One region of the Bradyrhizobium sp. CCBAU 45394 genome, then DNA from elsewhere that is predicted to be linked to it. Evidence: predicted binding sites of a transcription regulator. Region 1 holds the regulator's gene; each other region holds the start of a gene.

What was found. The regulator PhoB, encoded in region 1, activates phosphate uptake and scavenging genes when phosphate is short. The targets are predictions, from matches to a motif close to TGTCATNNANCTGTCAT.
Region 2: a site for PhoB is predicted at 819-835, ahead of phnC (phosphonate ABC transporter ATP-binding protein). Genes of this name have one in related genera too.
Region 3: a site for PhoB is predicted at 827-843, ahead of WN73_RS03010 (phospholipase C). Genes of this name have one in related genera too.

Annotation. Positions count from the first base shown of each region.
Region 1 is NZ_LBIX01000175.1:184,865-187,096, reverse strand. Features, by position in the region: gene pstB (phosphate ABC transporter ATP-binding protein PstB) at 1-39, shown strand, start outside; gene phoU (phosphate signaling complex protein PhoU) at 51-767, shown strand; gene phoB (phosphate regulon transcriptional regulator PhoB) at 790-1,497, shown strand; gene WN73_RS36160 (GcrA family cell cycle regulator) at 1,731-2,232, opposite strand, start outside.
Region 2 is NZ_LBIX01000017.1:334,642-336,873, reverse strand. Features, by position in the region: gene WN73_RS11035 (alpha-D-ribose 1-methylphosphonate 5-triphosphate diphosphatase) at 1-116, opposite strand, end outside; gene WN73_RS11030 (chloramphenicol acetyltransferase) at 113-772, opposite strand; gene phnC (phosphonate ABC transporter ATP-binding protein) at 946-1,755, shown strand; gene phnD (phosphonate ABC transporter substrate-binding protein) at 1,820-2,232, shown strand, end outside.
Region 3 is NZ_LBIX01000004.1:476,279-478,510, reverse strand. Features, by position in the region: gene WN73_RS03015 (ABC transporter substrate-binding protein) at 1-712, shown strand, start outside; gene WN73_RS03010 (phospholipase C) at 898-2,232, shown strand, end outside.

The sequences.
Region 1 (2,232 bases):
CGGCGCACGCAGGATTACATCACCGGCCGGTTCGGCTGAGGAGACGGGACATGGGTTCTGAACATACCGCAAAGGCCTTCGACACCGACCTCCAGGAGCTCACCCGGCTCGTCGCCGAGATGGGCGGGATCGCCGAGCGCATGATCGTCGATTCCGTCGACGCGCTGATCCGCCGAGACGTCGCGCTCGGCCAGCGCGTCGTCGCCACCGACACCGAGCTCGACGCGCTGCAGAAGCGCATCGAGGAGCGCGCCGTGCTCACCATCGCCCGCCGCCAGCCGATGGCGGTCGATCTGCGCGAGATCGTCGGCGCCATGCGCGTTGCGACCGATCTCGAGCGCATCGGCGACCTTGCCAAGAACATGGGCAAGCGCGTCGCGGCGCTGGAGACGGATTTCCATCCGCTCAAGCTGTTCCGCGGCCTCGAGCACATGACCGACCTCGTGCAGCAGCAGGTCAAGTCGGTGCTGGACGCCTATGCCGCGCATGATCTGCCGGCGGCGATGGCGGTGTGGAAGGGCGACGAGGAAGTCGACGCCATCTGCACCTCGCTGTTCCGCGAGCTCCTCACCTACATGATGGAGGATCCGCGCAACATCTCGTTCTGCATCCATCTGATGTTCTGCGCCAAGAACATCGAGCGGATCGGCGACCACGCCACCAACATCGCCGAGACCGTGTTCTACATGATCGAGGGCCAGGCGATCACCGACAAGCGACCGAAGGGCGACATGACGACCTTCGCCACGACGGTCCCGAATACCTGAAGACTTAAGGAGCGACGACACCATGGGCGCACGCATTATGGTGGTTGAGGACGAGGAAGCTCTCACCGAGCTTCTCCGCTACAACCTCGAAGGCGACGGCTATGATGTGGAGACGGTGATGCGCGGCGACGACGCCGACACCCGCCTCAAGGAACACATCCCCGATCTGATCGTACTCGACTGGATGCTGCCGGGCCTGTCGGGCATCGAGCTGTGCCGCCGGCTGCGGACCCGGCCCGAGACCAAGCAGCTCCCGATCATCATGCTCACCGCGCGCGGCGAGGAGAGCGAGCGGGTGCGGGGTCTTGCGACCGGCGCCGACGACTACATCGTCAAGCCGTTCTCGGTGCCGGAGCTCTTGGCACGCGTGAAGGGCCTGCTGCGGCGCGCAAGCCCGGAGCGGCTCGCCACGGTGCTGGCCTATGGCGACATCGAGCTCGATCGCGACAAGCGCCGCGTCGCGCGCTCGGGCCGGCCGATCGACCTCGGCCCGACCGAATATCGCCTCTTGGAGTTCTTCCTGGAGCATCCCGGCCGCGTGTTCTCGCGCGAGCAGCTGCTCGACAGCGTCTGGGGCCGCGACATCTACATCGACGAGCGCACCGTCGACGTCCACATCGGCCGCCTGCGCAAGCTGCTCAATCTCGGCCGCGAGCAGGATCCCATCCGCACCGTCCGCGGCGCCGGCTACGCGCTGGATGATCGCTTTGCGAAGGCGGAGCAGACGTAAGCTAGGGGCGAGTTGGTTTGGCGAGCTGTCGCCACGATATCGGTGTCGTCCCGGCGAAGGCCGGGACCCATAACCCCAGGGCGCAATTGTTTGCGCGACAAGGGTAACTCCGTGTCCCCGTAACCACATCTGCTGGTGGTTATGGGTCCCGGCCTTCGCCGGGACGACATCGGAGTGTGTCGATCCGTCATCGCGTGACGGCGCCGTCTTTGCAATCAGCTAGAGCGACAAACTCACCGCGAGGGCTTCGCCGGTGCGCGCCGGCGATCCGCGGCGGGCTGATATGCCACGCGCGAGTGCTGCGCGCAGTAGGGCAGGCCCGACAGCGCCCTGCCGCCGCAGAAGAAGAAATCCGGGCTCGAGGGATCGCCGACCGGCCAGTGGCAGGTCGCCTCGTTCAGCTCCAGCAGCGACAGCCGCTGGCTCATCGGCACCACGTTGTCGTAGGTGACCGGTTCGGCCTCCACCTCGACCTCGAAGGCCTGCGCCAGCGCGGTGTTGCCGCGCGCAATGGGGCGGCTCACCCGCATCATGTGCTGCGCGGGGCGCGCCTTGCGCGGCCGCGGAGCCGCCGATGAGGGGCTCTTGGCGCGGCCGGATAGGCCGAGCCTGTGTACCTTGCCGATCACGGCATTGCGGGTCACGTTCCCGAGCTCGGCTGCGATCTGGCTGGCCGATAATCCGGCCTCCCAGAGCTTTTTCAACTGCTCGACGCGATCGTCGGACCAGGTCAAA
Region 2 (2,232 bases), on a different contig from region 1:
GCCCGGCCACGGGCGGCATCGACCCGTGCGATGTCCGTTCCGGCCACGCTGAGTGACGTCTCGACCAACTCGGTGCCGATCAGGGCCCGGCCGCCCTCAAGGAAAATGTCTGTCACGCGACCGCGCTTCGTTTGCTGGCAGGGGAGTGTGCCCGTGCTTCATACGTGGAGAGAAAATCTTCAATCCCGAGCCTGCGGAAATCGGGCAGGGCTTCACGCAATTTGTCGTGATCCCAGTCCCACCAGGCGAGCCGCGCAAGCCGTCCGGCGATCTCTTCCGAGAAGCGCCGCCTTACGATCCGCGCGGGATTGCCGGCGACGATGGTGTAGGCGGGCACGTCCTTGGTGACGATGGCGCCGGCCGCGATCACCGCGCCGGTGCCGATGTTGCGGCCGGGCAGCACGATCGCGCCATGGCCGATCCAGGCGTCGTGGCCGATATGGACGTGATGCTGGCGCCGCCAGTCGAAGAACTCCGTGTCGTCGCTCTCGCCGGGGAAGTAGGCGCTGGAACGATAGGTGAAGTGCGCCTGCGTCGCGCGATGCATCGGATGATTGCCGGGGTTGATACGCGTCATCGCCGCGATCGAGCAGAATTTCCCGATCGTGGTGTAGGTGATCTGCGAATCGTTCACGACATAGGAGTAATCGCCCATCGTCACTTCATGCAGGATCGTGCGCGCGCCGACCTCGGTATAGGCGCCGAGCCGGGTCTCGTGCAGCTTGGCCGAGGGATCGATGGTCGGTTGGACTGAAAGGGCTTTGCCGGCCATGTCGTATCCGAAGCGTGAGGGCGGGCGTTCCTCTTCGAGCGGCTCGATGACAATGTCATGACGCAGCGATGACAGGGGATGAGGTGTGTTGGATCGCCGCACCGCAACGTGCATGTCACACAAGTGTCAAGCGTCGGCGTTAGCGGTGGGTCCCAGCTACTCTGGAGCCCTGCATGCTGGTGGTTGAAGGTCTGACGTGCCGCTTTGGCGCAAAAGCCGCGGTGGACGACGCTTCGTTTCAAATTTCCCCCGGCGGATTCGTCGGCGTGATCGGACGATCCGGCGCCGGCAAGTCCACGCTGCTGCGGACCATCAACCGCCTGGTGACGCCGACGCAGGGCCGCATCCTGTTCGACGGCACCGACGTCACAGCGCTGCGCGGCAAGGAGCTGCGGCAGTGGCGGGCGCGCTCGGCGATGATCTTCCAGCAGTTCAACCTCGTCGGCCGGCTCGATGTTCTCACCAACGTCCTGATGGGGCGCCTCGCGACGATGCCGGCCTGGCGCTCGCTGTCGCAGACCTGGCCCGAACACGACAAGGCGCTGGCAATGTCCGCGCTCGAACAGTTCGATATCGCCGCGCTCGCCGCGCAGCGCGCCGACCAGCTCTCCGGCGGCCAGCAGCAGCGCGTCGCGATCGCCCGCGCGCTGGTGCAGCAGCCCGACATCATTCTCGCCGACGAGCCGATCGCTTCGCTCGACCCGCGCAACACCAAGATCGTGATGGATGCGCTGCTGCGCATCAACAAGCATTTCGGCATCACCGTGCTCTGCAACCTGCATTCGCTCGACTTGGCGCGCAGCTATTGCGACCGCCTGATCGGCATGGCGCAGGGCCGTGTGGTGTTCGACGGCGCACCGTCTGCGCTGACCGATCACGTCGCGCGCGAGCTCTACGATCTCGAAGCCACCGACGTCATGGGCGGCTCGCCCGTGCCGGCGCCCGAGGGCATTCCGGCGCTTGGAACGGCGGCCGCCGCCTGAGCCGCATCGCTTCTGTCGTTGCCAATTTTTGCGTCAACCGACCCCAACCGATGAAGAGGGTATCATGATCACTCGCAGATTAGTTCTTGCCGGCGCCGCCGCGCTCGCATTCATGACCTCGGCCTCCGCCGACGACTGGAAAGCCAAATATCCCGAGCTGACCTTCGCGGTCATTCCGGCGGAAAACGCCTCGGGCGTGACCGAGCGCTGGGCGCCGTTCATGAGCTATCTCTCCAAGGAATTGGGCGTGAAGGTCACGCTGCGCATCGCCAATGACTACGCCGCCGTCATCGAAGGCCAGCGCGCCGGCAACATCCATATCGCCAGCTACGGCTCGGCCTCGTTCGCCCGCGCCCGCCTGACCGGCGTCAAGACCGACGCCTTTGCCAACGATATCAACGCCGACGGCTCGACCGGCTACTATTCGGTGTTCTTCGTCAAGGCGAGCAGCCCCTACAAGAGCATCGACCAGCTCAA
Region 3 (2,232 bases), on a different contig from region 1:
GAAGGACGAGATCGCGCCGACCGGCAAGCTGCGGGTCGCGATCGCAATCAGCCCCGCAGGCGGCGCATTCTGGTCGACCAGGACGGAGACCGGCTATGCCGGCGTGCCGGTGGACCTCGGCAAGGAGATGGCGGCCCAGCTCGGCGTTGGTGTCGAATATGTCGTGCACCAGAACTCCGGACAGATCACCGACGCAGCCAGCAAAGGCACCTGGGATGTCACCTGGCTGCCAAAGGACCCCGAGCGCGAGAGCAAGATGATGTTCGGGCCGATCTACGAGGTCGCGGACGCCACCTACATCGTCAAGGCTGGTTCGAACGTGACCAGTTTTGCCTCGCTCGACCAGCCCGGCATCAAGGTCGCGGCCGTCAACGCCACTACCACCATGCGTGGCGCTGTCGCGCATCTCAAGAACGCTGAGGTCACCGGCTATCAGACCTATGATGAGATCTTCGGCCTCCTGAAGAACGGCGAGATCGACGCCTTTGCGCTGTCGCGGGACCAGCTCAACAAGATGGCGCAGAAGATTCCGGGTACAAAGGTGCTGGACGAGACGTTCAAGAAGACGGTGACGGCCGTCGCGGTGCCGTTCGGCCACAGCCTGGCGCTGACCTTCGTCACCAAATTCATGAACGAGGCGACGATCAACGGCACCTTGCGCAAGGCCTATGACAACAATGGCCTGAAGGATTCTCCGATCCGCACCGAGTAGACGCCCGCTGTGGCGGACTCCTCACCATGAGGGTCGAGGAAGGCAGCTTCGGGCAAATCGCCCGTGTAGAAAATCTTGTCTGAACAACTGCGCAAAGTGTCTCTTGCGTCAAACTGACACAGCTCTGTCATCGCGCGCCATTAACGTTCCCGGGGTCGGCGTCAATCCTTCGGGGCAACACAACAATGAAATCCAGATTTCTGACGACGGCCGCGATTTTCGCGGCCGCGACGGCACTCGCATGCGCCATGCCTGTTCTCGCGGACGATTTCGGTCGGGACCGCGATCATGATCACGATCGTCACCGTCATTCGCATGACATCCACACCGAGACGCCGATCAAGCATCTCGTGATCATCTTCAACGAGAACCGCTCGTTCGACCATTATTTCGCGACCTATCCGAACGCGGCCAATCCGTCCGGCTCTATACCCTTCGTGCCGAAGCCGCACACGCCGAAGGTCAACAACCTCGTCACGGCGAACCTGCTGGTCAACAACCCGAACAACAGCCCGGCCAACGGCACCGGCGCGACGGATCCGTTCCGTCTCGACCGCACCCAGGCCAACACGCGCTCGCAGAACCATGCCTACACGCCCGAGCAGCAGGCGGTGGACAACGGCAAGGAAGACCTGTTCCCGAAATTCACCGGCCGCGGCACGGCCGGCGGCGCCGGCGCGTTCGGCACCAACGGCCAGGTGATGGGCTATTTCGACGGCAACACCGTCACGGCCTTCTGGAACTACGCCCAGCACTTCGCCATGAGCGACAATCACTGGACCGACACGTTCGGTCCGTCCACGCCCGGCATGCTGGAAGTGGTCTCCGGCCAGACCAACGGCGCGCAGAACGTCGTCGGTACCTCGTCCTCGATCGCCGACGGCCAGGGCGGCCTGACGCTGATCGGCGACACCGATCCTGCCTACGATTCCTGCTCGAGCACGACCAGCACCGTGCTGATGACCAGCAAGAACATCGGCGATCTGCTCAACGACGAGCGCATCAGCTGGGGCAGCTTCATGGGCGGCTTCGACCTGACGCTCAAGAACGCCAACGGCACCACCGGTTGCGGCCGCAGCACCTTCTCGAGCAACGTCAACGGCACCATCGTGGACTACAGTCCGCACCACGCCTTCTTCCAGTACTACAAGTCGACCGCCAACCCGACCCATGCGCGGCCGAGCTCGGTCCAGGCGATTGGCCATACCCACGACTTCAACGGCAAGGTTGATCCGGCCAACCACAACTACGATCTCGAGGACTTCTACGCCGCGGTGAAGGCCGGCAACTTCCCGGCCGTCTCCTACATCAAGATGCCGGCCTTCCAGGACGGTCACGCCGGCAATTCCGATCCGCTCGACGAGCAGGTGGGCAATGTCGAGCTGATCAACTTCCTCCAGAAGCAGCCGGAGTGGCGCGAGACCGCGGTCATCATCACCTATGACGACTCCGACGGCTGGTACGATCACCAATACGTCGCGCCGAAGAGCGCCTCCTACGATCCGACCGCCGACCAGGTC